3 regions of the Symbiopectobacterium purcellii genome follow, and region 2 is predicted to be linked to each of the others. Evidence: predicted binding sites of a transcription regulator. Region 2 holds the regulator's gene; each other region holds the start of a gene.
The links. The regulator CRP, encoded in region 2, controls carbon source genes, mostly activating them, when cyclic AMP is high. The targets are predictions, from matches to a motif close to ATGTGANNNNNNTCACAT.
Positions count from the first base shown of each region.

Region 1: rbsD (D-ribose pyranase) is a predicted target of CRP. The motif match lies at 5,363-5,380, and genes of this name have one in related genera.
Region 3: azuC (stress response protein AzuC) is a predicted target of CRP. The motif match lies at 1,520-1,537, and genes of this name have one in related genera.

Region 1 is NZ_CP081864.1:4,868,864-4,879,021, reverse strand. Features, by position in the region: gene ravA (ATPase RavA) at 1-1,173, opposite strand, end outside; gene kup (low affinity potassium transporter Kup) at 1,484-3,352, shown strand; gene K6K13_RS22660 (pectate lyase) at 3,393-5,102, opposite strand; gene rbsD (D-ribose pyranase) at 5,473-5,892, shown strand; gene rbsA (ribose ABC transporter ATP-binding protein RbsA) at 5,900-7,405, shown strand; gene rbsC (ribose ABC transporter permease) at 7,413-8,381, shown strand; gene rbsB (ribose ABC transporter substrate-binding protein RbsB) at 8,411-9,301, shown strand; gene rbsK (ribokinase) at 9,369-10,158, shown strand, end outside.
Region 2 is NZ_CP081864.1:4,601,817-4,611,974, reverse strand. Features, by position in the region: gene K6K13_RS21515 (ABC transporter ATP-binding protein) at 1-290, shown strand, start outside; gene ppiA (peptidylprolyl isomerase A) at 555-1,097, shown strand; gene K6K13_RS21505 (polysaccharide lyase) at 1,172-2,296, opposite strand; gene K6K13_RS21500 (lytic polysaccharide monooxygenase auxiliary activity family 9 protein) at 3,319-4,098, shown strand; gene K6K13_RS21495 (lytic polysaccharide monooxygenase auxiliary activity family 9 protein) at 4,593-5,528, shown strand; gene K6K13_RS21490 (aminodeoxychorismate synthase component II) at 5,825-6,400, shown strand; gene argD (bifunctional acetylornithine/succinyldiaminopimelate transaminase) at 6,525-7,748, shown strand; gene crp (cAMP-activated global transcriptional regulator CRP) at 7,815-8,447, opposite strand; gene K6K13_RS21475 (OsmC family protein) at 8,764-9,171, shown strand; gene K6K13_RS21470 (phosphoribulokinase) at 9,239-10,108, opposite strand.
Region 3 is NZ_CP081864.1:4,243,014-4,253,171, reverse strand. Features, by position in the region: gene K6K13_RS19740 (multidrug efflux MFS transporter) at 93-1,286, opposite strand; gene azuC (stress response protein AzuC) at 1,635-1,712, shown strand; gene K6K13_RS19730 (tartrate dehydrogenase) at 1,774-2,853, opposite strand; gene K6K13_RS19725 (LysR family transcriptional regulator) at 2,964-3,851, shown strand; gene K6K13_RS19720 (PTS lactose/cellobiose transporter subunit IIA) at 4,155-4,448, shown strand; gene K6K13_RS19715 (NADPH-dependent FMN reductase) at 4,528-5,073, opposite strand; gene K6K13_RS19710 (NAD-dependent succinate-semialdehyde dehydrogenase) at 5,083-6,474, opposite strand; gene K6K13_RS19705 (IclR family transcriptional regulator) at 6,919-7,662, shown strand; gene K6K13_RS19700 (YitT family protein) at 7,770-8,393, shown strand; gene K6K13_RS19695 (LysR family transcriptional regulator) at 8,375-9,313, opposite strand; partial or broken gene K6K13_RS19690 (mandelate racemase/muconate lactonizing enzyme family protein) at 9,498-10,158, shown strand, end outside.

The DNA of each region.
Region 1 (10,158 bases), 270 kb from region 2:
CAGCCATGACTGCAAGGCGTTTTTTTCTAACACGATATGTGTCACATCAATATTATTCAATACCAGTGGACGCTGTAACACCACGGTTAGCGTCTCTTTATTCAGCGCTTCTGGCAGCAGGTAGTGGGCTTTACGGCTGAGGAATGCCCCCTGTTTTTCGACCGTTATCGCCTGCAACTCGCTCTGTTGCTGCTGATATTGCTGCCGTTTCACGTTTAATTGCTGCAAGCGGAACAGCAGAGCCTGTTGCTGATAGGCATGTGCGGTGATGAGTTGCTCGGTGTGCTGTTCCACCAGCGTTTGTGAATCCCTGTCATGCCACAGGCAATCTTTCAGCAAGATGATATCAAGCGGAACAATGCTTTCACGGCCAGAGAAGAACGCACAGGCTTGCAGCAGTCGCAGCGCTTTCTTCCAGCGTCGATCGGAAACGTACGGCGCATTGTCGGTGGTATTCAACTGTTGGCGCAGTGCGTAAATCAGTTCAAAGCAGGTATCCGGCAAGGCGATGCGATCGATGGCGCTTTGCCATGCCTGATACTCTTCATCGCTGACGCTCAGCGACAGCCGCACCGGGTTGTCGCGATCGTTGCCGGTATGCGTCAACAATGCGCGGAAGTTTTGTTTTTCCTGCACTTTATCCAGCCACAGGCGAATAAGCATGCGGTCATAGAGCGCTTCTAAGCTGCTGTCTGATTCGGGCAGTTCGTTGGAGGCCGTTACCAGCAGCCGCATGGGAATGGTTTCTTCATGGCTGCCGTTGCGAAAGCGCCGTTCATTGATGGCTGTCAACAGAGTATTGAGAATGGCCGGGCCCGCTTTCCAGATTTCATCCAGAAAGACGATTTCCGCCTCCGGCAAATAGCCGCCGGTAAGACGCTGATAACGCCCTTCATCTTTCAGCGCCTGAATCGACAGCGGGCCAAACACCTCTTCTGGAGTGGAGAAGCGTGTCATCAGGTATTCGAAAGCACGGGCGTCACGAAACGCGAACTTCAGACGACGCGCGATCATGCTCTTGGCGATGCCCGGCGGCCCCAGCAAAAACACGCTTTCGCCGCTGAGCGCGGCGAGCAGGCACAGGCGAATAGCGTGCTGACGTTCATACAAGCCGTGTTCAAGGGCTTGGCTGAGGCGTGTAATACGATCGGCCAAAGAGGCTGATTGAAGCATAAGAGATCCGTTTTTACTCTGATGGCGCAAAACAGGGTGGCAAGCGATAAAGTCATCAACGATGATGCAATAATATACGGCAGATCACAGATTTTTTTAATCGTATCTGCATCGATTATTGCCATCTTTGGCTATGTTAATCAATAAACCAGTTTATTTCTGGATGTTTCGATACGGCGTGAAGGGATGGGTTTTTGCATGAATATATGCATACTGTGCGCTTTCGGGCTAAGTCTACGAAAAACGCGTTGCTCTCTACGCAGTGAAAACAGCGGAAGTCGCAAAGTGAAAACAACAGAAGATAGGCGCTATGAGCTCAGAGCATAAGCAATCGCTTCCTGCCATTACCTTGGCAGCTATTGGCGTGGTGTACGGGGATATCGGCACCAGCCCACTTTATACATTAAGGGAATGCCTTTCCGGACAGTTTGGGTTTGGCGTCGAGCAGCATTCAGTATTTGGTTTTCTCTCGCTGATCTTCTGGCTGCTGGTGCTGGTGGTGTCGCTCAAGTATCTCTCCTATGTGATGCGAGCCGACAACGCCGGAGAAGGGGGGATTTTGACCCTGATGTCACTGGCCGGCCGCCACACCAGCGATCGCATGACATCCATCGTGTTGATCATGGGGCTGATTGGCGGCGGGTTTTTTTATGGCGAAGTGGTCATCACCCCGGCGATGTCGGTGCTTTCCGCCATGGAAGGGATTGAGATTGCTGCCCCCGAGTTGGATAGCTACATCGTACCGCTGTCGGTGATTGTGCTGACCTTGCTGTTTGCCATTCAGAAACACGGCACCAGCAGCGTGGGTAAGCTGTTTGCGCCGGTGATGCTGATTTGGTTTTTGACGCTGGCGGTGCTGGGCGTGCGCAGCATCATGGACACGCCGCAAGTGCTTCAGGCATTGAACCCGGTTTACGCCGTACGTTTCTTTATAGAGTACAAGTTTATCTCTTTCTTCGCGCTCGGTGCTGTGGTGCTGGCGATCACGGGGGTAGAGGCGCTCTACGCGGATATGGGGCACTTTGGTAAATTCCCTATTCGCCTGGCGTGGTTTACCGTGGTGTTGCCATCATTGGTGCTCAACTACTTTGGTCAGGGGGCGTTGCTGCTGCGTAACCCGGAAGCCATCAAAAACCCCTTCTTTTTGCTGGCTCCCGATTGGGCGTTGATTCCGCTGCTGATCCTGGCAACGCTGGCGACCATCATCGCGTCTCAGGCCGTTATCTCCGGCGTCTTCTCGCTGACGCGCCAGGCGGTGCGTTTGGGGTATCTGCCGCCAATGCGTATTGTGCATACGTCAGACATGGAATCCGGGCAGATTTATATTCCTGCGATAAACTGGCTGCTGTATACGGCGGTGGTGATTGTCATCGTCAGCTTCGAGCATTCTGGCAATCTGGCCGCGGCTTACGGTATTGCGGTGACCGGAACCATGGTGCTGACCAGCATTCTTTCTGCGACCGTGGCGGTAAAAAACTGGCACTGGCATCGCTATGTGGTGTGGCTGCTGCTGGTGGCGATGTTGTTGATTGATATCCCGCTGTTTCTGGCCAACGTGGTCAAGATCCTTTCCGGCGGCTGGTTGCCGCTGGCGCTGGGATTAATCATGTTCACCATTATGACCACTTGGAAAAGCGAGCGTTTCCGGTTGCTGCGCCGTTTGCATGAGCATGGTAATTCACTGGATGCGATGATTGTCTCACTCGAGAAAAACCAGCCGGTGCGTGTGCCGGGTACGGCGGTCTATCTCTCGCGCGCTACGCACGTCATTCCGTTTGCATTACTGCATAACCTCAAGCACAACAAAGTGTTGCATGAAAGGGTGGTGCTGCTGACCATGCGCACCGAGGCGGTTCCCTATGTGCATAACGTGCAACGCGTTACGGTTGAGCAGCTTTCCCCCACCTTTTGGCGCGTGATTGCCAATTACGGCTGGCGGGAAACGCCCAACGTGGAAGAGGTATTTCACCGCTGTTGGCAGGAGGGGTTAGCGTGCCAAATGATGGAAACGTCGTTTTTCATGTCCAATGAGTCGCTGACCATGGGTAAACGACCCTGGTATCTGCGCGTGCGCGGCAAGGTGTTTATGATGCTGAGTCGTAATGCGTTGCGCGCGGCCGATCAGTTTGAGATACCGCCGAACCGGCTGATAGAGCTGGGGATTCAGGTAGAAATTTAGTGTATGACGCCCTCAATACCGAGGGCGTCATTTTGGGGGATTATTTACCGTTCGATTTTAAGGTTTCCCCTTCCTTCAGGGCAAACAGCTCATCATCACGGGTGGAGACGCGGGCGCTGCCGTCCGGCATGCGATAAGCCCCTTCGGTGAAGCCGGAGCCGTTAAGGAACGGGGCAACGGCCTGCGGTTTGTTCTTCAGCGTGGCTTCGAGCGCCAGCAGTGCGTATGGGTCGATGCTATCAATGGACGCATATTGATATTTGGCGGAGTTCATAAAGAAGCCGTTGTGCAGATTATTGCTGACAATGTTATCGGCCACTTTTTCGGCTACGGTCAGGTAGGTTTTATCCTGCGTTGCCTGCCACAGATCGATCAGCGCAAAAATAGCATAGGGATCGCTGTTTTTGGTGCTGACATTGACGCTAACGCCTTTACCCGGCGCTGAGCCGATATCCCCCAGATCCAACCCCTTGGCGATACCGCGCGCCACTTTCCACAAATCGGCATCTTTCTCCAGCGTGTAAGCGCGAGCGTAGGACAACAGGAAATCACTGCTGGCCGGGTAGGCTTTCAGCACCGTGCCTTTCTTACCGTAGTAACCGTCACGCGGCAGCGTGTAATTGGAGAGATCGGTACCGTTGGCGAGCATCGGACGGAAGGTGTTGTTGCTTTCGTCATAGGCGTATTTGGCAAATGCTTTGAGGCCGTCCAGCGTCCATTTCTTGATATCGTCGCCGTCTTTACCTAAATCTTTCGCCAACTGTAGCTGCATCAGCGCATTCTCGGAATAGAGCGTGCTGGTGCGTCCTTTCAGCATCATGTTGCCTTCCAACGCAGCAGGCCCAAACTCTGGTCCGAACTGACGCTGAGCACGGTCACCGTATTTAGAGTTGGTGTCGCTATCATCGCTGGTTTCAGCGCGTTTTAATGCCTGAGTGAATTGGTAAACGCCCAGACCGGTTTTTTTATCGCGCGGCAATACGTACTGCTCCGCCAGCCGTTTTGCCCACACCAGCGCACCCGCTTCCTGGTTGTTTTTATACAGCAGGGAGGCGGAATAGATCAGGTCATTACCGGCGTTAAGGAAACTCAGCCCTTTGGTGGCGAAGAACGGGGGTTGCTGGGTGAAGCTGTTGTCCCACAGTTTACCAATCTCCTTACCGTACTGACCGTGGCGGCTGGTTTCCAAGATTTGCCAGTCATAAACGTGGGCATTCCAGAATGCGCGAATGAAGCGAACTGTTGCTGGCTTATCCACGGCAAACATCAATTCATAGTAGGGGTAAGCATTTTTCAGCTCATGCACTAGCTCTTTTTCACTCGGTCCTTCTGGCTGAAGCGTTTTCAAATCGACAAAACGGTGTCCCCCCCAAATCAGCAGGCCGCTTTTATCCTGATAGCGATCGAAATAGTAACGTACGCTGGTTTTGGCGCGCTGTTGATAACGCTCATCACCCGTCAGGTTAGAGAGGCCAACCAATACGCGCATAAAGTTTTGCTGAGCAGAAAAATTGGAGAGCACAGCGGTGCGCCCATCGGGGAAAATCCACTCAAGCTGTTTCCCTGTGCGCGGATCGACACCGCTTGCCAATAACGGTGATGGCTGCGTGCCGTGATAATGGTCGCCGGCTTTATCCAGTACGGTATCGGCATACTGTTTTACGATAGTTAAACGATCGGCGCTGTGCGCCTGAGTGGCGAGTGCTGCCATACAGCAGAAAGCGGCCAAAGAGAGGGATAGGTTTTTCATCATTAGAATCCTTGTTAACAAACCAGAGTTTTTCGGCAGGCGTCAGGGTGCCGTTATTGTTTAAATTGTGAGTATGGTGATGTGATCTTTAGGAAGTGAGGTGAATTATACGAAAAAAAGAAACACTGTTTTAATAAAAAAATTATCTGGTTTCATTGTTTTTTTCATTTGTGATAGCGATCAATCTTCCTAAACCGTGTTCAACGGCTATTTTCTAACCCAATGTTTTTCTTATCTCTCTTTTTTGTGATAGCGAAACGTTTCGATGATGATCACAATTCTGCAAACTCTTTTTTGCTTTATCAGGACTTTTTCTTAAACTTTACTACAAGCGAAACGTTTCGCTGTCGTTATCAAAACGAGTGAAATAATGAAAAAAGGCGTATTACTCAATTCCGAAGTCTCGAGCGTGATTGCCCGACTTGGGCACACTGACCAAGTGGTGGTGTGTGATGCAGGGTTACCCATTCCTGCCACCACCGCCCGTGTCGATCTGGCGTTAACACACAATGTGCCTACCTTTATACAGGTGCTGAGCGTGATTACGCAGGAGATGCAGGTGGAAGCGGCGATTGTTGCTCAAGAGATTATCGAGAAGAACCCAGAGCTCCATGAAGCGATTCGTGAGCATTTGCAAAAACTTGAACAACACCAGGGAAACACCATTGCGTTGCACTATGTCAGTCACGAGGCATTCAAGACGCAAAGCGGGCAGAGCAGGGCCGTTTTTCGCAGCGGTGAATGCTCGCCCTATGCCAATATTATTTTGTGTGCTGGCGTAACCTTCTGAGGCCGAGATGGAACCTTTATTACAGTTGCAGGGGATAGTAAAAACCTTTCCCGGTGTAAAAGCGCTGTCCGGTGCTGCCCTGAATGTCTATCCCGGCAAGGTGATGGCGCTGGTGGGGGAGAACGGCGCCGGTAAATCGACCCTGATGAAGGTGCTCACCGGTATTTACCGCAAAGATGCCGGTCATATTCGCTTTCTCGGGCAAGAGGTTGCCTTTAACGGGCCAAAATCATCACAGCACGCGGGTATCGGTATTATTCATCAGGAACTCAACCTGATTCCTCAACTGACGATTGCTGAAAATATTTTCCTTGGCCGTGAGTTTACCGGAGCTTTGGGGCGCATTGATTGGCAAAAGATGTACGCCGAAGCCGACAAGCTGTTGAAAAAGCTCAACCTACGCTACAACAGCCGCCGACTGGTCGGCGAGTTGTCCATTGGTGACCAGCAAATGGTCGAGATTGCCAAGGTGCTGAGTTTTGAATCCAAAGTGATCATCATGGATGAACCCACCGATGCACTGACGGATACCGAAACCGCGTCCTTATTTACCGTGATTAAAGAACTGACCGCTCAGGGCTGCGGTATCGTCTATATCTCCCACCGCCTGAAAGAGATCTTCGAGATTTGTGATGATGTGACCGTGTTGCGCGACGGTCAGTTTATCGGTGAGCGCCCGGTCAGCCAGCTGCATGAAGAGCAGCTCATTGAAATGATGGTGGGGCGTAAGCTGGAAGAGCAGTACCCAAGGTTGAATACCGTGCCGGGTGATATTCGCTTGAGCGTTACAGACCTGACGGGGCCGGGTGTTAAAGGCGTCAGCTTTACGCTGCGGCAGGGGGAAATTCTCGGTGTTTCCGGCTTGATGGGCGCAGGTCGTACAGAACTGATGAAGATCCTGTATGGCGCACTTCCTCGCACACACGGTGACGTGGCGCTGGATGGCCGTAAGGTGGTGACACGCAGTCCGCAGGATGGGTTGGCAAACGGTATCGTTTATATCTCCGAAGATCGCAAACGTGATGGTCTGGTGTTGGGGATGTCCGTCAAAGAGAACATGTCGCTGACGGCGTTGCGTTATTTCAGTCGTGGTTTTGGCGCACTTAAACATGAAGACGAACGCACCGCGGTCAGTGATTTTATCCGTTTATTCAATATTAAAACCCCCTCAATGGCACAGCCCATTGGTCTGTTGTCCGGCGGAAATCAGCAGAAGGTTGCGATTGCCCGCGGTCTGATGACGCGGCCGAAAGTGCTGATTCTCGATGAACCTACGCGCGGCGTCGATGTGGGAGCTAAGAAAGAGATCTACCAGTTAATCAACCAGTTCAAAGAAGAAGGCCTTAGCATCATTTTGGTGTCATCGGAAATGCCGGAAGTGCTGGGTATGAGCGATCGCATTTTGGTGATGCATGAAGGCCGCTTGAGCGGTGAATTTTCCATTGAGCAGGCCACTCAGGAAGTGCTGATGGCGGCGGCGGTTGGCAAGCAATATAGCGTAAAGCAGGAGTAAGTCAGACATGAGTTCCGAATCTATCACGGCAAAGCGCTGGTTCAGTAAAGAGTGGCTGTTGGAGCAAAAGTCGCTGATTGCCCTGCTGATCCTGATCGCAGTGGTCTCGTCCATGAGCCCTAACTTTTTCACGGTCAATAACCTGTTCAATATCCTGCAACAGACATCGGTGAACGCCATTATGGCGGTAGGAATGACGCTGGTGATTCTGACATCGGGTATCGATTTATCGGTTGGATCGCTACTGGCGCTGACCGGCGCAGTGGCGGCATCGATTGTTGGCCTGGAAGTGAATGCGCTGCTGGCGGTGTTTGGAGCGTTGGCGCTCGGTGCGGCCATCGGGGCAGGTACTGGCGTGATTGTGGCCAAAGGCAAAGTGCAGGCGTTTATCGCCACGCTGGTGATGATGTTGCTGCTGCGCGGCGTCACCATGGTGTACACCAACGGCAGCCCAATCAACACCGGTTTTTCTGACGTCGATGATACCTTTGGTTGGTTTGGTATTGGTCGCCCTCTGGGGATTCCTACACCAATCTGGTTGATGGTTATCGTTTTTATCGCGGCCTGGTACATGCTGCACCACACGCGGCTCGGGCGTTATATCTATGCGCTGGGCGGCAATGAAGCGGCGACGCGCTTGTCGGGCATCAGCGTCGATAAAGTCAAAATTATCGTCTACGGCTTGTGTGGGTTGTTGTCTGCACTGGCTGGGATTATCGAAGTCGCGCGTTTGTCATCGGCACAGCCGACGGCAGGCACGGGGTATGAACTGGATGCGATTGCGGCAGTAGTGCTGGGCGGAACCAGTTTGGCGGGTGGTAAAGGGCGCATTGTCGGCACGCTTATCGGCGCGCTGATTCTTGGGTTCCTCAACAATGGACTGAATCTGTTAGGTGTTTCTTCTTACTACCAAATGATCGTGAAGGCAGCCGTTATTTTGCTGGCGGTTTTGGTAGATAACAAAAGCAGTAAATAACCTTCATTCTCACGCATAGGAATTGGATTATGAATATGAAAAAACTGGCTACGCTGGTTTCTGCTGTTGCATTAAGTGCTACGGTGAGCGCCAATGCGCTGGCGAAAGAGTCGATAGCATTGGTGGTTTCAACCCTGAATAACCCGTTCTTCGTGTCACTGAAAGACGGCGCGCAAAAAGAAGCGGATAAATTGGGCTACGACCTGGTGGTGTTGGATTCGCAAAACAACCCGGCAAAAGAGCTCTCCAACGTTCAGGATCTGACCGTGCGCGGTACCAAACTGCTACTCATCAACCCGACAGACTCTGATGCCGTAGGTAATGCGGTGAAACTGGCGAATCAAGCCAACATTCCGGTGATTACACTGGATCGCGTGGCAGGCAGCGGCGCGGTGGTAAGCCACGTGGCGTCTGACAATGCGTTTGGTGGCAAAGTTGCCGGCGATTTCATCGCGAAAAAATTGGGTGAAGGCGCCAAGGTGATTCAGTTGGAAGGTATCGCCGGAACCTCTGCCGCCCGTGAACGCGGCGCTGGCTTTATGAAATCCGCTGAGAAAAACAAATTTGTCATGCTGGCCAGCCAGCCCGCCGATTTCGATCGTACCAAAGGGCTGAACGTGATGCAGAACCTGCTCACCGCACACCCTGATGTAAAAGCCGTGTTCGCACAAAACGATGAAATGGCACTGGGTGCGCTGCGTGCTCTGCAAACTGCGGGTAAAACTGATGTCATGGTGGTCGGTTTTGATGGCACGCAGGATGGTGTAAAAGCCGTAGAGGGCGGGAAACTGGCTGCCACTGTTGCACAACGTCCTGAAAAAATAGGTGAAATTGGCGTACAAACCGCTGACAAGATCATCAAGGGTGAAAAGGTACAGGCGATTATCCCGGTTGATCTGAAACTGGTTGCCAAAGAATAACGAATAACAACGACAAGTAGCGCCGCCGAAATAAGGCGGCGCTTTTAATCACTTTTGGGGCGATTTTATGAAAACGGGCAAACTTGTGGTGTTGGGCAGTATTAATGCCGACCATATCCTCAATCTGACACACTTCCCTCAACCGGGCGAAACGGTGATCGGTAAGCAATACCAGGTCGCTTTTGGTGGTAAAGGGGCTAATCAGGCGGTTGCTGCCGGGCGCAGTGGTGCCAATATTGCCTTTATTGCTGGCGTGGGTGAGGATGATATTGGTGCCCGCATTCGCGAGCAGTTGTCTCGTGACCAGATAGATGTTTCTGCCGTTGAAACCGTTGCCGATGAAACCACGGGCGTTGCGCTGATTTTTGTCAATGGCGACGCTGAGAATATGATTGGTATTAACGCGGGTGCCAATGCGGCGATCACTCCTGATGTTCTGGCGCGTCACCGGCAAAAAATCATCGATGCATCTGCCTTATTAATGCAGCTTGAGTCTCCGCTGGAGACGGTTATTGCCGCTGCGCAGTTGGCGCATCAGCACCAAACGCGTGTAATTTTAAACCCGGCTCCCGCCTGTGACTTGCCGGATGAGCTGCTGGCGCTGGTGGATATGATCACGCCGAATGAAACGGAAGCACAGCGTCTGACCGGTGTCACTGTGCAGAATGAGCAAGATGCAGCACGGGCTGCGCAACTATTGCATAATAAAGGCATTACTACCGTGCTGATTACATTGGGTAGCCGCGGCGTATGGCTGAGTGAAAACGGCCAGGGTCAGCGCATTCCCGGTTTCCAGGTTCAGGCCGTAGATACGATTGCGGCGGGAGATACCTTTAATGGTGCGCTGGTAACGGCTC
Region 2 (10,158 bases):
ATGAACCGACTTCAGCACTGGACGTATCGGTGCAGGCAGAAATCCTCAATCTGCTGGCTGAACTGCAACAGCAGGACAACCTGACCTACCTGATGGTGACGCACGATTTGGGGGTGATTGCCCACTTATGCCACCGCGTAGCGGTGATGCAGTATGGTCGTATTCTGGAAACGCTGGAGACGGCGGAACTGACGCGTTCGATGGAGAAAACGGCCTATACCACCATGCTGGTGGATGCCAGCCGACAATACAGCCGCGATTTGGCCGTGCGTTCGGAGCGAATGGGATAATAGTTCGGGTAAAAGCTACATGATGTGCTAACAAGACGGGTTTTTTACCCGTCTTTTTTTACGATCGTCGCCGATACCGCACTGGTATGCTATACCTAATGGCCGTAACGTTGTGGCATACCCTTAAGTAAAAAAAAGTAAAAGGGTAGCGTTAAGGAGTGCGGGTATTTACAATCGTTACGCTTTCTTGTAGCCCCCGATCAAAAAGGAATTCTCATGTTCAAACGTACTCTGGTTGCTGCGGCAGCCCTGGTTTCACTGACAATGTTTTCATCTTCGGTCATGGTGTCATCGGCGTTCGCTGCCCCTGCCGCCACCACGCGCGTTTTGCTAACCACGTCTGAAGGCAACATCGAGTTAGCGCTGGATAACCAGAAAGCGCCGGTGTCAGTGAAAAATTTCGTCGAGTACGTTAATAGTGGCTTCTACAACGGCACCACCTTTCACCGCGTGATCCCTGGTTTTATGGTTCAGGGCGGCGGCTTTGTGGATGAGATGAAGCAAAAAGCCACTAACCCACCGATCAAGAACGAAGCAGACAACGGTTTGCGCAACGTGCGTGGCACTATCGCCATGGCGCGCACCGCTGAAAAAGACAGCGCCACCAGCCAGTTCTTTATTAATGTCGCAGATAATGCTTTCCTCGATCACGGTCAGCGCGATTTTGGCTATGCGGTGTTTGGTAAAGTGGTAAAAGGGATGGATGTTGCAGACAAAATCTCTCAAGTGCAAACCAGCAACGTTGGCCCTTACCAGAATGTGCCAAGCAAACCGATCGTGATTAAATCGGCTAAAGTGCTGCCATAAACGTTGTTGAGAATTTCTGGGATTGCTTTCAAGGCCACATTGTGTGGCCTTGATGGTTTCTACAGGTAGTAACGTTAGTTACACGCAGCCGTCGTCAGCACCGCCAAGCCTTTTCCCTGACCGGCGAACTGTGCCAGCTTCGCTTTCACGCACTGAGCGTTGACCGGTGAGTAGCTGTAAGGCAGCGAGGGGAAAGTGCCGGTAGAGGTCCAATCCTCAGCGTTAACGTAGGCCTTGGAATCGCTGGTCCAGGTGATGTTATACGTGGCGTTTTGGGCTGCACTGGTGACGTTGTTATCACGCAGAACCCAGGTACCGAAGTTGGAGCCGTCATAGCGCGATGTCACGGGGTTAACGGCATTTTCGAACCAGTTACGTTCGATCAGCGCGAGCCCTTTATGGCGCACGTTTATCCCTGAACTGGTAATACCGGAGTAGAGGTTATTATAGGCATGCACTTGCCCTCCGCGTTGCAACGGCAAGCGGGCGTTCACATCACTGTAGACGTTGTGGTGGTAAGTCAGATTACGGCCTGTATCGCTGCTGCTCGAGCCGCTTAATCCGACTTTTTTGATACCGTGAATATAGTTATAGGAAACCGTCACGTTGGTCGATGCTTTCTTGATATCGACGGCTGATTCAAATGTGGTATCGCCATCCGGTGTGCCGGGGCACTCATAGTTCTTGGCGTAGATCTCGTTATGATCAACCCAGACGTTCGGCGTGTTATCAACGCGAATGGCATCGCCGTCACTGGCGCCGCCCGGCATGTAGCCGAAACGCATATTACGAATCACGACATCGGACGATTTCACTAACCAGATACCAAAGTTGGCGGATGAGCCATTGGTGCCAAGGATGGTTATCCCTTTGGTGAACTCTTTGATTTCAACCCCGCGAGCAGGCTTGCTCCATTGGCTGCAAATATCGGCAGCGGCGGCATTGATCAGTTTATCTTCGTTGCCGTCATAGGTGATAACCAGCGGATACGCGCCGGTTTTGACTTTCTTACCGTTGCTATCCACGCGGGCGGCTTCAATGATATCGACAATATCTTGCATGGAGTGGGCGGTTTTTTTTACGGCACCAGAAATATCGCCGCCGTCGGTGGTGGCATAGCCGCCGGTATTCGCGGCAAACGCACCTTGTACGGTCAATGTCAGCAGCCCTGCGGTTAGTGAAAGTAAAACGTGTTTCATTCCTGTCATCTCCTGAGGGAGTTATGGTTTTGCGCCGGCATCATGTTTGCCATGCCGATGGTAGGGTGTATTATTGTTTCAATAAAAATGAAAAGTGCTTTTACTGTATTGCGATACCATTTAAGCAAAAATTCTGAGAAAAAAAAATAAAAGGTAATAATTGAGAGTGAAATGATTACTCGCCATTTTAATATTTTTTACAACGTGTTCTACTTTTAATGAAAATTAAAAAATCATTTCAATTCAATATATTGTGTATTTTTCGGTGTTAAAGGAGGGGCGGTGGTTCACATTTGACGATGTGTAAATCTACATAACGTTACGCTTTAGTTATTTCTCATTGAGGACGGTGCAATTTAAATTTTAAAAGTTTAATGTGAATCACATTTTCGCATGCATGTTGAAATATCGAATATTAAGCTGATTTGTTAATCATTTATTGTGTAATTAATTACATTGCTAATTGTTTTACTGTGTTCTTTTGAGTTAACAAAGCACATTGTTTTTATTAATAAACTATAATGCTGTTAAAACTTATAGCAATGTTTGAGAATATGATTACATTTGATGGAAAGAGTATAAGGTTACCGTATGAAAACAATTCCTTATACTGTGGTTTGTAAATAACAATGTGCGATCTCGATGCTTTGTTATTTCATAAAAATAACGGCGTTTTTAATTTCTGCTAGTATCACTAATGTGATTTTTCGAGGTTTTGCATAAGTGCTAATCATCAGTTAGCTAATTATTAGTAAAGACATGACTCGATGGGAGTGATGTTTTATCTGCGATTGATTGTTCTTTTTTTAATATTAAACCCCACCAGATTTAATTCTATTGAATAGACCTTTTAATTGAAATTCATCTCATTAAATTATGTTTGATAAATATGAGGTTTTTTGAGGCGTGGGTGAAGAGTTATTTAGCATGCCTCTTTTTAGAAGGAATAGATCGTTAGCTTTTGCTAAAGCGAAATTTGTGCCCCCCAATGTTAATCTATTATTAATAGTAAGGTATATAATATGAATAAGCCTGACGATTATAACCCGCATGGTAATGAGCATAGCCCCGACCCTTGTAATGAGTATCGCCCTGATCCTTGTCCACCTCAACCTTCTCCGCCCAATCCTGAACACCATGACCATTGCTGCTGCGCTCCACAGGATCGGTATTATTACGGTGACCTGTTTCATGGTCAAGTGACTAGCCCACTGTCACGTTCTGCCTTTGCTGCTTCGCAAGGGTGGATAGCAACGTGGGAGGCCAATGAAATGGAAGGAGGAAAAAACTTTCCAGAGAATGTCGGCGGGTCATTCAATCCTCCCTGGGCTAATAACCGATTCTTGACCGATAGTGTGAGCGCCGTTCCTCCAATAGATGGAAGAATCATCAGTGGCGGCCGTACCGGTAGTCGCGATGTTGTGAACTTTACGGATCAGGAATTGATTAACGCACGTGGCAGGGCGTGGCCAAGAACCCGTGTCTCGAGTGGCCAGCAATTTAATGTACAATGGGTTTATACCGCATTACATAGGACACGTGGTTATTCTTGGTGGATTACTACACCTACCTGGAATCCTCAACAGCGGATATCACGTTTCAGTCTTGGTACAAACTCTTTTTATAATGATTATAATACCCTGACGCCGTTTTGGAATTTTTCTATCGCACAGATGGGCCCAACAGTTAACCATAGCGTCACATTGCCTAATAGAACGGGTCACCATGTGCTTCTATTAGTATGGATCGTTGCTGATACAGGGATGGGTTTCTACCAAGCGTTCGATTTGGATTTTGATTAAGCTCAATCTGTAAACCGGGCACCTCAGTGCCCGGCTTTTATTATTGTGCTTTCCAATTATTTATTAAAGATACTAATTGTTAGTCAGTCAACCATTATCATCGCGTAGTGTTTTTTAATGGATGTTTGTCTAGCGCTTGTCCTGCTTTGAGTTTTTTATCCCACCAGAGTGCATTTGTTAATTTTTTTAAATTTCATCTGTGAAACCCTTTTTCTGTAGAAAAAAGGAGGTCTTATCGACTGTACTATATCAACTTTTTGAAAGTCGATTCTTAACTGAATAATTTGATCTTGAATTATGTTTGAGATGGAGCGGTTTTGTCCTTTTTACTCGATCCTAAATATACTCTCGAATTTTCTATTCTATTTATTCAGTTTGAATTTAACTCGGTAATGCTGAAAATAAAATACATACATCGCTATAGACTAGTTATAGCGTTGAGTGCGTTTTATTTGTCAATGTATCGTTATTTTATAAATAATGAGAGGTGAGTTATGGATAAGAAAAACCCGCATGGTCATCACGATCCTGAAAAAGAGGGTTGTAACGATCATACGTCGCCTGATGAATATCACGAACCTCAGAAGGATTATGGCGATTGTTATCCGTCGCCTAATGGGTATCTCGGCCCTGTTGTTGATCCTTGTGATTTACATTCGCCACCTGCAAGCCATTATTGTGAACCTGTCGGTGATCCTTGCTATCAGGGGCCGGTAATAACACCCGCACATGGTTGGCTTTCCTCTCCAGTAAGCCGAACTGGTTTCGCGGTAAGCAGAGGTTGGTTACCGAATGGATGGCCGGCAAGTGAAATGGAGGGGATGAAGAACTTTCCTCTTTTCACCAACGGAAACAGTTCTGCGAATCTTGTCTGGTTTCCTGGTGAAGGCGGGCCATTCCCGGATTCAATCCACATCTTTCCTGGGGTGGCATCGCCCGTGCCTGATGGTCGGATATTTAGTGGTGGCCAAACGGCGAATAATCGTGACATCGTAAACCTCACCGATGATGAATTGGAGATGAGGCACGGGGTGAGATGGCCAAGAACCAACGTTGAATCCGGCCAATATTTACCGATTAGTTGGAATCATACGGTTGTGCATGCCACCCGTGGTTATCGCTATTTCATTACTCGAAATGGCTGGGATCCCACGCGGAGAGCGACACGCGCAGATTTTGAAGATGCACCTTTTGCCAGCGTTATAAATCGGACTCCGCCTCTCAATACTCTGCCGACACAAACCATCAAATTGCCGACAAATAAAACAGGCCATCATATTATTCTCTCCGTATGGATGGTGGCGAACACCGGTGCTGGTTTTATTCTGCCTTCGACGTTAACTTCGGTGGCGGTGGCGGTGGCGGTGGTGGCGGCGGTGGTGGTGGCGGTGGTGGCGGACGGAAAATCCGGCGCCGTGGTCTCCGAATAGCGTGTTTTATCCTGTAGGCGTTTATGTTTCGCACAACGGGGGATTTATCGCTGCCGGAGCGCTCATACATCCAATAGCGGTTGGGCACCAGGAGTTGCCTTTACCCTTTGGGTTTATGTCAGGCCAATGGTTTAGATCATCGCATTTCACACTACACTTGCAAACCGGGCACTGAGGTGTCCGGTTTTTTGTTACTCGCATAATTTATTGAAAAATAATAATAAAAAGTTATTCATTGCCTAAATACCTACAAGCACAGTAGCCTACAGCATCTCTTTTTCGCGTAAACTTGCCCCATGCTACTACTCATCGATAACTACGACTCCTTCACCTACAACCTCTACCAGTACTTTTGTGAACTGGGCGCAGAGGTATTGGTTAAACGCAATGATGCCCTGACGTTGGCGGACATTGAAACGCTGGCTCCTACGCATCTGGTTATTTCCCCCGGTCCTTGTACACCGGATGACGCGGGTATTTCTCTGGCGGCGATTCGCCATTTTGCAGGCAAACTGCCCATTCTGGGCGTGTGTCTCGGTCATCAGGCGATGGGGCAGGCATTTGGTGCGCGCGTAGTGCGGGCGCGTGAGGTGATGCACGGCAAAACCTCCGTGATACAGCACACCGGGAGCGGCGTTTTTAGCGGGCTGGCGCTGCCATTGACGGTGACGCGCTACCACTCTCTGGTGATTGACCCTGCCTCTTTGCCTACTGCGTTTGATGTTACGGCCTGGACGGAGCGTGACGGTGAGCGTGATGAAATCATGGGAATACGCCACCGTACCTTGCCGTTAGAAGGGGTGCAGTTTCACCCGGAGAGCATTCTGAGTGAGCAAGGGCATCAATTGTTGCAGAATTTCCTTAATACCTGAGGTTATCAGCACCGGTTGCGATAAAACGGACTGTCATAACGCGCTATTTTATAACCTTGTGTATTGATTTTTTATGCATATTTGATGATTATATTTTCACTTTAAGCGGTGTGGACGAAAGCAAATGACAACAGATTCAAAGGCGGTAACCCGGGCGACGCATGACAAGGTGATTCTACCCGTATACGCACCGGCGCAATTTGTGCCTGTTAAAGGCAAAGGGAGTCGCGTATGGGATCAGCAAGGGCGCGAGTACATCGACTTTGCTGGTGGGATTGCGGTAACGGCATTAGGTCACTGCCACCCTGCGCTGGTGGCGGCGTTAAAGCAGCAGGGCGAAACGCTGTGGCACACCAGCAATATCTTTACCAATGAGCCCGCGCTGCGTCTGGCCAGCAAATTGATCGACGCCACCTTTGCCGAACGCGTGTTCTTTGTTAACTCTGGAGCTGAAGCCAACGAAGCGGCTTTCAAGCTAGCTCGTCACTATGCGATTAAGCGCCACAGCCCGTATAAAACCAAAATCATTGCGTTCTACAATGCGTTTCACGGTCGCACCTTGTTCACTGTCTCGGTCGGTGGCCAGGCGAAATACGCTGATGGCTTCGGACCAAAACCGGCCGATATCGTGCACGTGCCGTTCAACGATCTGGCCGCAGTAAAAGCGGTGATGGATGACCACACCTGTGCCGTGGTGCTGGAGCCGATTCAGGGTGAAGGTGGCATTACACCGGCCACGCCAGAATTCCTCAAAGGCGTGCGTGAGCTGTGCGATCAGCATCACGCTCTGCTGGTGTTTGATGAAGTGCAAAGCGGCATGGGACGTTCCGGCAAGCTGTTTACCTACATGCACTATGGCGTGACGCCGGATATTCTTACCACGGCGAAAGCGTTGGGCGGCGGTTTCCCCATCAGCGCCATGCTGACCACTGAAGAGGTCGCCTCGGTGATGACCGTTGGCGTACACGGTACTACCTACGGCGGTAACCCGCTGGCTTGTGCGGTGGCTGAAGCCGCATTGGACACCATCAATACCCCACAGGTGCTTTCCGGTGTACAAGCACGCCACGAGCGTTTCGTCTCGATTCTTCAGGCGATTAATGAAGAGCACGGTATTTTTGAACAGATTCGCGGTATGGGCCTGCTGATTGGCGCAGAACTGAAGCCGAAATGGCACGGTCAGGCGGGTAAGTTCCTTGCCGCTGCCGCAGAGCAAGGCGTGATGGTGCTGGTCGCTGGGCCTAACGTGGTGCGTTTTGTGCCGTCGCTGGTGATTGATCTGGAAGATATCGATCAGGGCATGGCGCGGTTCGCGCGGGCGGTCGAAGCGGTGGTGAAAGCGGAGTAGCCTAGACTTGTCAAAAGCACGCTGCGCAGTGCACAACGTGCTTTTGTCTCAACGGCGCTGAGGGTATCAGCGTGTGCCGTATACCACGATAGTTTTGCCGTGTGCCGAGATCAGATTCTGATCTTCCAGCATTTTCAGAATACGGCCTACCGTTTCGCGGGAACAGCCAACAATCTGACCAATTTCCTGACGCGTGATCTTGATTTGCATCCCATCCGGGTGCGTCATGGCATCGGGTTGCTTCGCCAGGTTCAACAACGTCTGTGCAATGCGGCCCGTGACATCCAGGAAGGCCAGATTGCCCACTTTCTGGGAAGTCACCTGGAGGCGACGCGCCATCTGTGAGGAAAGACGCATCAGAATATCCGGGTTGACCTGGATCAGCTGACGGAATTTTTTGTAGGAGATTTCAGCGACTTCACAGGCAGTTTTTGCCCGTACCCATGCACTGCGTTCCTGGCCCTCTTCGAACAGGCCCAGTTCTCCAATAAAATCCCCCTGGTTGAGGTAGGAGAGGATCATTTCCTTGCCTTCTTCATCCTTGATCAGCACAGCTACTGAGCCTTTCACGATGTAGTAAAGCGTTTCTGCCTTTTCACCTTGGTGAATTAGCGTGCTCTTCGATGGATACTTGTGAATATGACAATGAGAAAGGAACCATTCAAGAGTCGGGTCTGTCTGCGGTTTGCCGAGAACCATTCGCTGTTATCCTCTGTTGTAATTCACTGCGCAAATTACAGGGTTCAGAGTTCCCTGTACGGCGTATTAACGTGCTAGTAGTAAAAATTCCGTGTTGGCGGACTGACGTCAGGGAATATACTGGCCTCTGTATGGCGACGTCACGACCCGTTCTGACCGTCAGCTTAAAACTGAAGGAACGGATTCTATTCCTGTTTGTAACACAGCTTGACGAGCCTGTCTTGTGTTGTCTCGCTTCAGCATGATTAAGCTCTAGTTATCGGCGGTTTTTATATATAACAGTGAGTAATTTTCGAATAAATTTGAGGAGTTGTGGATGCAAGCGCGCGTAAAATGGGTCGAAGATCTGACCTTTCTCGGTGAGTCGTCATCCGGGCATCAGATCCTGATGGATGGCAATGCTGGCGATAAAGCGCCCAGTCCGATGGAGATGGTGTTGATGGCGGCAGGAGGCTGTAGCGCCATTGATGTGGTGTCCATTTTGCAAAAGGGCCGCAATACCATTACCGGGTGTGAAGTCAAATTATCCTCCACGCGTCGTGAAGAAACGCCGCGTCTGTTTACCCATATCAACCTGCATTTTGTCGTCACGGGCGTAGGGCTAACGGATAAGGTGGTTGAACGAGCCGTATCGCTGTCGGCGGAGAAGTATTGTTCAGTGGCGCTAATGTTAGAAAAGGCGGTGAAGGTCACGCATAGCCACGAAATCGTCGCTGTCGCCTAGTTTCTTCATAGTCGAATAGCTTTCTTCGTTGTCGCATCGTTTTCTGGCGGGCTGCGTGTGTTTTATCTCAGCCCGCGCTACGCCCTTCTGCCAGCCGTTTTACCAACGGTGCCATGATCAGTTCCATGGCGAGCCCCATTTTTCCCCCCGGCACCACCAAGGTATTGATGTGTGAAATAAACGAGCCTTGCAGCATGGCCAGCAGGTAGGGATAGTCAATATGCTCGACGCCCTGGAAATGGATCACCACAAAGCTCTCGTCCAGCGAAGGGATCGCCTTGGCCGCAAAGGGGTTTGAGGTATCAATCGTCGGTACGCGCTGGAAGTTGATGTGGGTGCGAGAAAACTGCGGCGTGATATAGGTAATGTAATCCTCCATGGAACGCACCACAGAATCCATCACGGCTTCACGCGAGTGACCGCGTTCGTTGATATCGCGCACCAGCTTTTGAATCCATTCCAGATTGACGATGGGAACCACACCGACCAGTAGGTCAACGTGCTGGGCAACATCGTACTGGTCAGTGACCACGGCACCGTGCAGCCCCTCATAAAACAGCATATCGGTAGGATGCTGCATCGGCTCCCACGGGGTAAAGGTGCCGGGCACCTGATTGTAGGGGATCGCCTCATCATAGATGTGCAGGTATTTGCGCGTTTTTCCGGTACCGTTGCGGCCATATTCGATAAACGCCTGCTCAAGCAGGCTGAAATCATTGGCCTCTGGGCCGAAATAGCTGATATGGCGGCCCAAATCTTTCGCTTTGCGAATCGCCATGTCCATCTCTGGCCGGGTATAACGGTGAAAGCTATCGCCTTCCAGTGAAGCGGCTTTTATCTGCAACTGCTGGAAGATCTTCCTGAACGCGAGGCTGGTCGTGGTGGTGCCTGCTCCACTGGAGCCGGTAACGGCAATGATCGGGTGTTGTTGCGACATGCGGTTGCACTCCGTCGGATTAGGCATTTGGCTAACATGGTTCTCACTGT
Region 3 (10,158 bases), 360 kb from region 2:
GCCAAGGTAAAGGGGGGTTTATGCATAATCTGTATATAAATCCTGGCGTTATTTCCTGAGGTAAATAACGCCAGGAGATAACGGCGGAGCGATCAGGGTTTGGTGGGGATTTGTCGAAAGCGCCAGGCGATATGCAGCGTGTTCACCAATACCAGCAACGCGGTGATGATGAACACCCAGCGAAATCCCATCATGGCGGACACGCCGGAGCCGAGTAACGGGCCTGCGACATTACCCAGATACATAAAGGATTGGTTGTAACCGAAAATCCGCCCGGTCACCTGCTGGCTGCTGTATTTCAGCAGCAGCGCCTGTGTGGCTGGCATCAGTGCGCCATCGGCGAAGCCTAGCAGGAAACGCAGTATCCCCAACTGTAGCGAATCACTGATGGTGGACATCAAACAAAACAGCAGCACACAGGCGCCCAGTGCGGCGATCAGGATGCGATGTGCGCCGATTTTGTCGCCAAGACGGCCCAACCGCGGTGCTGATAGCAGCGCTGAAACGCCGGGAACAGCAGCGATCACGCCGCTGAGAAACGCGAGATTATTGGTGTCTGGCGTAAGTTCGCGAATAAATAGTGTCAGTATTGGGCTGATGGAGCCGTTAGCGAGCTGAATCATCATGGTGGTGATGAACAGGCTGACAATCAACGCCGGGTAGGGCAGGGAAGAGAATACGGCTTTGCCACTAAGACGATTCGCTTTGGTGACCTTGATAACGCCTTCTTTGATGGAGAACAAGGTGATCAAAAAGCACATGAACAGCAAGGTGGCAGTGATAAAGAACACCACGCGCAGCCCGACGTGGTCGGCGAGAAAGCCACCGATCAGCGGGCCGATAATCACGCCAGCCACCTGACCGGTGGAAAGCGTACCCAGTGCCCAGCCGCTTTTTTCACGCGGGACTTGCGAGGCGATCAACGCCATGGCATTGGGAATATAGCCAGAGGTCAGCCCCATCAGAGTTCGCAGGATAAACAGGTGCCAGACGTTGCTGGCCATGCCCTGTAGCGCCATGACGATGGCCATGCCGAGTGCAGCGCGCAGCAGCATCAGCTTGCGCCCTTTGCGATCCGCCAGACTGCCCCACAGCGGCGCGACGATGGCCGAGACCAGAAACGAGGAGCTGAAAATCAGCCCGGACCACAAACTCAGTGATGCGTGGTCGGTGACGCCGAGCTGTTCAATATAGAGCGGCAGGAACGGCAGTATCTGGCTCATGGCAAGGCCAGTAAAAAAGCATCCCACCCAAGCGGCGTATAAATTGAGTTTCCAGGTTTCCATGGCGTCCTGCATGCCGTCGCAGCGCGGCAGCGTTACGGGTAAAACGGCGATATCGGCGCGATATTGGCCGTTGAGCGAACTTGCCTTCACGGCTACAGCCGGGAAACTATCACGCTAGGTGATTAAAAGTTCATCATATTTCAATACGATAACATAACGGACGCCGAGATGAGCTATTTGCACGTGTGAATATCGCCAGTTTCTGAACGCCATGTTGCGTATACAAAAAAATTTTGTGATGTGTGTCACAAAAACTTGCGTTTGGATTATGACGAGCGTACACTCTGTTAACAGAAGACAACATCACCTGCAACTTCATTATCGGTAACGTTAAAAAAGCCAAAAATCGTGCGTAAATTACTGAAAAGAATCCTGGCTGCTTATGTTCTTGCCCACAAAGATGTTCCGCCGGGCGCTATGTACTGATAGCCATCGCAAATTAAAAAAAGCCGTGAAAACGGCTTTTTTTATGTCTAACGATCCAACCTCAAAGCGCATCAGCAATCGCACGGCCTAAGGTTTCTGTATTGCCGCTGCCGCCCAAATCCCGAGTTAACGGTGCCTGTGTCGGCCCTTGTGCCAACACGGTTTCGATAGCCTGTAAAATCGCGGCCCCCGCCTCTGCGTGACCCAGATGCTCCAGCATCATGGCACCGCACCAGATTTGACCAATCGGATTGGCCAGGCCTTTGCCAGCGATATCCGGGGCAGAACCGTGCACCGGCTCAAACAGGCTGGGGAACGTGCGCTCAGGGTTAATATTGGCAGAGGGAGCGATGCCGATGGTGCCGGTGCAGGCAGGGCCAAGATCGGACAGGATATCGCCAAACAGGTTACTGGCGACCACCACGTCAAACCAGTCGGGATGCAGCACAAAGTTGGCGGTGAGAATATCGATATGGAATTTATCGACTTTCACCTCTGGGTAATGCTGCCCCATTGCGGCAACGCGCGTATCCCAGTATGGCATGGTGATCGCAATGCCGTTGGATTTGGTGGCAGACGTCAGGTGTTTGCGCGGCCGCTTCTGCGCCAGTTCATAGGCAAATTTCAGGATACGATCGACGCCGACGCGAGTCATTACGGTTTCCTGCATCACGATCTCACGTTCCGTGCCTTCAAACATCATGCCGCCGACGCTGGAGTATTCCCCTTCGGTATTTTCGCGCACCACGTAGAAATCAATATCGCCAGGGTTGCGATTAGCCAGCGGGGCTTTGACGCCGGGCATTAAGCGGCACGGCCGCAAGTTGACGTACTGATCGAAATCGCGGCGGAATTTGAGCAGCGATCCCCAGAGCGACACATGATCGGGTACCACCTCTGGCCAGCCAACGGCGCCAAAATAGAGGGCATCGAAGCCTTTCAACAGCTCAAACCAATTATCCGGCAACATTTTACCGTGTTTGAGATAGTAGTCGGCGCTGGCAAAATCAAACCATTCCCACTGTAATTCAATGCCAAACTGCGCGGCAGCGCGCGTAACAACGCGTACCCCTTCTGGCATAACTTCTTTTCCGATGCCATCCCCAGGGATGACAGCAATTTTGTAGCGCGGTACGGACATAAGGGTATTCCTGTTTTTCTATTAGCGGACCCTTACGAGTGTATTTCTTGTAAAAATGATGAACAATAAGCCTTACGGGAAAGCTATTATTGAATTAAAGGTAACAATCGATGCGGGAAATGAACGATCTGCTGTTTTTCAGTCGCATTGTCGCGCTGGGTAGCCTGACGGCGGTCGCCAGAGAAAGGGGGCTGTCTCTTCCTGCTATCAGTAAACGGTTAAGCGCGCTGGAACATCGACTCGGCGTGCAACTGATTCAGCGTACCACCCGGCGTTTAGAGTTGACGCTGGAAGGGCAACTCTACAGCGAAGGCGCACTTCCCATCCTCAATGACATTGCCGAACTGGAGAATGCAGTCAGCCGTAGCCAAATGACGTTACGCGGCAAGCTCACGGTAAACGCCTCGTTTGGCTTTGGTCGACGTCATATTGCCCCGCTGGTGTCTGCATTCTCCTTGCTGCATCCTGAATTGGAGATACAACTGCAACTGTCGAGTCAGCCCATCAATATGCTTGATGCCGGCATTGATATTGATATTCGCGTGGGCACGCCCCCTGATTCACGTCTAATTGCCCACAAACTGCGTACCAATCACCGTATCCTGTGCGCATCACCTGATTATCTGTCCAAGCGCTGCATCTCACGTACGGTGGCGGAGTTGGCCGGGCATAACTGTCTGGTGCTGCGCCAGTATGAAAGCGATTATGCGATGTGGCGCTTTTACCGCGACGGTCAGGAGTTTAGCCATAAAGCTGAAGGCAACCTGTCGAGTAACGACGGCGAAGTGGTGATGCGTTATGCGCTGGATGGGCGAGGTCTGCTGTTACGTTCAGCCTGGGATGTTGAACCTTATCTGGAGCAGGGCGCATTAGTGGCTTTGTTGCCAGACTTTACAACGCAGGATGCAGGCATTCACGCGGTCTATCAGCAACGGCGTCACGTTCCCGCCAGAATCACTACTTTTGTCCGCTATCTTCAGGCAGAAATGGCTGTCTAGATTGAAACGCAGTCGCGTTTTATTAAAGACGCTCAAATCTCCGATCGCTATGGTATCAATTTTAATCCCTTACGCTCGGCAGAGGGTCGCCGTCAATACGGCGATGATCGGTCTTGTGTCATTTGGGACATTTATCGATGCCTGCGCACAGGTACAATGTTGTTAAAAGGAAAGAGTAAAAAACCCACAGCCTTGTGCACAGAGTCTGGCAGTACGGCAGCGCGATGGATGCGTACTGTAAGTGTGACCAGGAGGGTGAAACAGCACGGTTTTGATTCAATTCCTAATAGGGGTGGTATGACGATGGTTAAAGCAGAAGAAGCGGCGATGGAGATTCTTGTCAATGCGGATGAATCACGCAGCCTGTGTCTGGAGGCGTTGCAGGCGGCACGCCACGGAAAGGTTGAACAAGCCAATGCGTTAATGACTCGCGCAGATCGGTTTGCAAGAGTGGCGCATCAGGTTCAAACGCAGTGGGTTGCACGAGAAACCGTTGTGCCGATGACATCTATTATGGCGCATGCACAAGACCACTTGATGACGTCATTATTGGTGCGGGAGTTGGCGAACGAAATGCTGTATTTATACCAGAGTTAACACAGGGCACGATGTGTCGGCGGGTGGGAATAGGCCTGTACCGCCTTTAAGCAGGACGGTACAGGCAGTGATGCGTTGATTAGCGGGTGGCTTTGATTGCCGCGACCAACGTGTTCATCTGTTCGCCGATCAGTGCCGCAATTTTTTCGTCATGCAAGTTGCCCTGATCGTCAAAACCGCCAGCAAATGCGTTAGCAAACACTTCCGGCTTGTTAAGCGGTTGCAGATTCAGGAACACGGCGCTTTGGCGCAAATGATACTGCGCGCGTGAGGTCCCCATACCGCCGCCCGCCCCCATCAGCGCTACGGGTTTGCCGCTCAGCGGTTGGCTATCTGGCAGTCGTGAAAGCCAGTCGAGGATGTTTTTCAATGCTGGTGCCACGGAGTAGTTGTACTCGGTGCAGGCAAAGACAAATCCGTCAGCCTGTTGCGCCTGACGCGCGATGCGCTGCACGGCAGCGGGGATCTCGGTCAGATCGGCATTGTAGAACGGTACATCCAGCAGATCGGCGATCTCGAGGGTGGTATCCGCTGGCACAGCGGCTTGCGCTGCGCGCAACAGCCCTTTATTCGCAGAGGCGCGGCGCAGGCTGCCCGCGATGCCCAATAGTCGTAGGGTGCTCATGGTATTTCCTTAAAATTCAGCATCAATATCAACAACAGAAATCAGCTTGTGGTTCACAAACTCTTTAATGCCCAGTCCGGTTAGTTCGCGCCCATACCCAGAACGGCGGATACCGCCAAACGGCAGATCGGCCTTCACGCGGGTTGGGTGGTTGACGTACACCATCCCGGTGGACAGGCGAGCGGCAACCTCAGCCCCGTGTTTGCCGTTACGGGTGAACACTGAACCCCCGAGACCGAACGGTGAATCGTTGGCAATACGTACCGCATCATCTTCATCTTTAGCACGGAACAACATAGAGACCGGGCCAAAAAATTCCATATGGTAGGCGGGATTGTCCGGCGTAACGTCGGTAAGTATAGTCGGCTGTACGAACGCACCCTGGGTCGGCACTTTCGGGCCCACTTCCAATGCGGTTGCGCCATGCGACACCGCCAGTTGAATCTTCTGTCTTACTTCATCAGCGGCCTGTTGGGAAGAGAGCGGGGCCAGCGTGGTGTTCTCATCCAGCGGATCGCCGGTGCGCAACGCAGCAACGCCCTGGGTGTAGCGATCGAGAAACGCGTCATACACGGCGTCTTCAATGATCATACGTTTGGAAGAGACGCACACTTGCCCGCCGTTCCAGTGGCGGCCAAACACGGCCCACTTGACGGTTTTCTCCAGTTCGGCATCTTTCAACACCACGAAAGCATCGGCACCGCCCAATTCCAGCGTGGATTTTTTCAGGGCAAGTGCGGCCTGCTGGGCAACGGTGGCGCCCGCGCCTTCTGAACCGGTCAGGGCTACGCCCTGCACACGCGGATCGTTGAGGATCATTTCAATGTGCTTGCGGGTGGCATACAGATTAGTAAATGCCCCTTTAGGCAACCCGGCGTCATGCATCAGTTTTTCAAAGCGGGCTGCACTTTGTGGCACGTTGGAAGCATGCTTCAACAGAATAGTGTTACCGGCAGAAAGTTGCGGTGCGATGATGCGTGCGATCTGATAGTAAGGGAAATTCCACGGCTCGATAGCGAGCAGCACGCCCAGCGGTTCGTGCACGATCTGCGCGGTCGCTTCTTTCGGGTTGGCGACTGGCAGCGTTTCGGGGGCCAGCAGCCCTTCCGCATGCTTAACGTAGTACTCGAAAATTTGAGCGGATAGTTCCACTTCTGCTCGAGCTTCTGCAACCAGCTTGCCCATTTCCAGCGTCAGCAGTCGTGCCATTTCTTCTTTATGTTGACGTAGCAGTGTGGCAGCTTTTTGTAGAATGGCCCCTCGGGTGGAAAACGGGGTTTCTTTCCATGCCAGGAAAGCGTTGTGTGCTTGGCTGATGGCGTCAGTGACTTCTGCGTCAGTGGCGTCGGGGAACGTTTTAATGACTTCACCCGTGTACGGGTTGATAGTGGCATATCCCACGGTAAACCTCCTGAAAACAAACTGTTCAAGATGCCCGTCCTACTTCAAATTGCAGATGCGTTGGCTGCGCTCACTCACCCGAATCACTTACTTGAGTAGGGTCATCGGGATTCCTTCACTTGCCGCGTTACGAGACTCATCAATGAGTCTCGCCCTAAAGGGCCAGCGCAAGCGCTGTTCAAAACGTTAACGTTTTGTCCTGCAACTCGTATTATTTAGGGCATATGTTACTTAGTAAGGTATCAACTGATAATTCACACCGTTTCAGGTTGCTCCACAGAAAACAGTCGGCTCCTGCCAGCATAGCGATGGCGAGGAGGCTGCGGAGTCACCTCTGACGCCGCGATGGTGAAGCGATGCTATCCCGACGTCATCAAGCTATAATACGCCTAGCTAAAAACAATACAATATTAACCGCATTGCGATACAGTTTTGAGGCAAGTGATGAATAAAACGGCAGGGATACAGGTTATCTCAAGAGCAATCAAAATATTACGGCTGCTGCATGAGCGTGGCACGAGTCTGGGAGAACTGGCGCGTTTGACGGATCTGCCTCGCTCAACGGTGCAACGTATTGTCGATACTCTGGCGGCTGAACATTTGGTCGAGTGCGGTGAGGGCGGTGTGCGGCTGGGCTGGGGTATCAATGAGTTGGCGAGAAATGCCTATTCTGACGTGGCAGCGCAGTTGCGTCATCCGCTTGAACTGCTGTTTGAAAAGACGCGTGAAACGGTCGATATTTCGACCTTTCATGGTCGCGAGGTGATCTTCCTTGACCGGATTATCAGCGATCAGGCGGTGCGTGTGGTGCCCATACACGATCGTCCCAAGCCGGTATATGCCATGGCGAACGGCAAGGCGATGTTGTCGCTATTAACCGATGCGCAAATTACGGCACTGCTACACGATCAGATGCCTGCGTTAACGTCCCAGACGCTGGTTTCACTGCCCGTGCTGCTGCAACAAATAGCAGAAGTGCGCGCCGATGGCTTTTCTTATGACAGGGAAGAGCATGCGGAAGGCGTCTGTGCCGTTGGGATTGCCCTGCCGGTACCGGGAAGACCGGCGCACGCCTTGTCGGTGGTGCTTCCTTCCTATCGCTTTGCTGCTCGCCTTCCGGCTATTCAGCAGGCGCTGGAAGAGGTGCGGCAAATGTGCCTGTGTATCCTTTCCCCGCGCAGCAAGTAACCGACGCACAGATTACAGATGTTAATGGCATATAATGCATGTATAATTAATGTGGAATTATATGCTTTTCTTATGGCTAATGTGAGTCGATCATGAGGTCAGCAGCAGTGCCAACAAAAAACAATCCGCTGGCAACGGCACATACCTTAAAGGATGATATTTACGGGCTGGCGCTGGGCGTGATGTTTATTGCCGTCGGCCTGAACCTGCTTAAATTTTCTGGCATGGTGACTGGCGGTATTGCCGGCATCGCACTGCTCATCTCTTACTATCTGCCGCTCTCTATCGGGTTGCTGTTCACTCTGGTCAACATCCCGTTTCTGGTGTTTTGCTATTTCAGCATGGGGCGGGCTTTCACGATAAAAACGCTGATTGTCAGTATCACACTGGGGCTAGCGACCCAGGCGGTACCGATGTTAATCACCATCAGCTATCTGCATCCGCTGTTCGCCGCCTTGGTGGGCGGCACCTTTATTGGCATGGGGATCCTTTCCCTCGCGCGCCATAATGCGTCTGTTGGCGGCACGGGGGGGGTGACGCTGTGGCTGTATCGTCGCTTTGGCATCAACGCAGGTAAAAGCCAGATGGCGTTGGATGCGCTGGTGTTTCTTCTCTCTCTGATCAAAATGCCGTTGCTGCTATTGCTGTGGTCTGCGCTCAGTGCGCTAGCCATGAATGCCATGCTGATGAACTGGCACAAACCGGGGCGTTATCAAGGCGGTGACGCCTGATGTCCAACGAGTACGCTATCCCATAGCGTTTCGGCCCCTGTCGCCAGCCGTGCTGCTGGACGATAGAGCCGGATATCCAGTGGGATCGTCCACTTCTCTTCGTGGTGGGTAGCCCGGCAAATGGTGCCGTTTTTTTCACTTTCAGCGGCCAGCGCGTGCGGCAGCCAGGCCACGCCTTCACCCGCTTTCACCAGCGCCAGCAACGTGGCGGCCAAATCGGACGTGAATACCGTCTCCATGTTGCGCGTCAGGCGGTGCAGTGACGCGGTATTGCTGATAATGCGCCCCAATCCAGAATCCTCGCTGTAAGCGAGAAACGGAAACCCTTGCTGAGCGTCAACAAACCACTTGGCGCTATGGGGGCCCGTGGCGGGAATGCTATAGGGAATCAGCCGATCCTGGCCGAGCGAAATGCTCATAAACTTCTGCGTTGGTAGGTGTAATTGCATATGCGGGTGGTGGTGGCACAGCAGAAATTGTGCACCTCCCTGTGTCAGCATGCGTTCACAGGCGTGCAGGGTGGCGGATACCAACTGAAAAGCGCTATCACGCGAGATATCGCTGTTGTTTCTCAGCCAATCGGGAATAAAGGTGAACGAGAGAGCATGGGTGGCGCACATAATGACCTCAGGGGCGCGCTGTTCTACGCTGTCGCGCGTTTCGCTGCGCAGGGCATAGAGTGCCCGAATCAGATCCGGTGCCTGATGAAAAAAGACCTCTCCCGCCTGCGTTAGCCGCGCGCCGCGACGATTTCGTTCAAACAGCGCCACGCCGACCCAGGCTTCCAGAGCCTGAATACGCCGACTGAATGCGGGCTGTGTCACATAACGCGCAGCCGCCGCTTTTGAAAAGTTGAGCGATTCGGCCAGCGCTATCCCGTCTTCCAACCACGCTAGCTCTAAGTGATGCCGATTTGGCATTACAGCGCTCCTTTTTCGCATTGGTTATCCGTCAAACATTGCCTTTACTATAGACGCCATGGCGTGCTTTAGGGCATTGCTCTCGCAGAATATGACATTTTTCACGTTAAGCAAACGGCATCACAGCGCATGTAACAAAGGCAGGTTTTTGCCGCTGGCTTAGCGACCATCAGGAGATTCGGCTATGCGTATTATCGATGTGTGTGAAGTCACCAAACCCATCGCTTCCCCGATCAGAAATGCCTACATCGATTTTTCGCACATGACGACCAGCCTGGTCGCCGTGGTGACCGATGTGGTGCGTGATGGTCGACGGGTTGTCGGGTATGGGTTTAACTCCAACGGGCGCTATGGGCAGGGCGGTTTGATTCGTGAGCGCTTTCGTCCGCGTATTCTGGACGCTGACCCGGAAACGCTGCTTAATGCGCGTGGTGATAATCTCGATCCCGATCGGGTATGGAACACCATGATGAAAAATGAAAAGCCGGGTGGGCACGGTGAACGCTCGGTCGCGGTAGGAACGCTGGACATGGCGATTTGGGATGCGACCGCCAAAATTGCCGGTATGCCGCTGTTTCATCTGCTGGCGGATAACAACGGTGTGCGCGCCAATCCGCGCGTGTTCGTATACGCCGCGGGGGGGGTACTACTATCCGGGCAAAGCGCTGGATGCGTTGAAGCAGGAGATGCGCGGCTATTTGCGTCGTGGTTACACGGTGGTGAAAATGAAGATTGGCGGTGCGTCGATAGAGGAAGACCGTCGGCGTATTGAAGCCGTGCTCGAAGAGATTGGCAGCGAGGCTCAGCTTGCCGTGGATGCCAATGGGCGTTTCTCCTTGGAAACT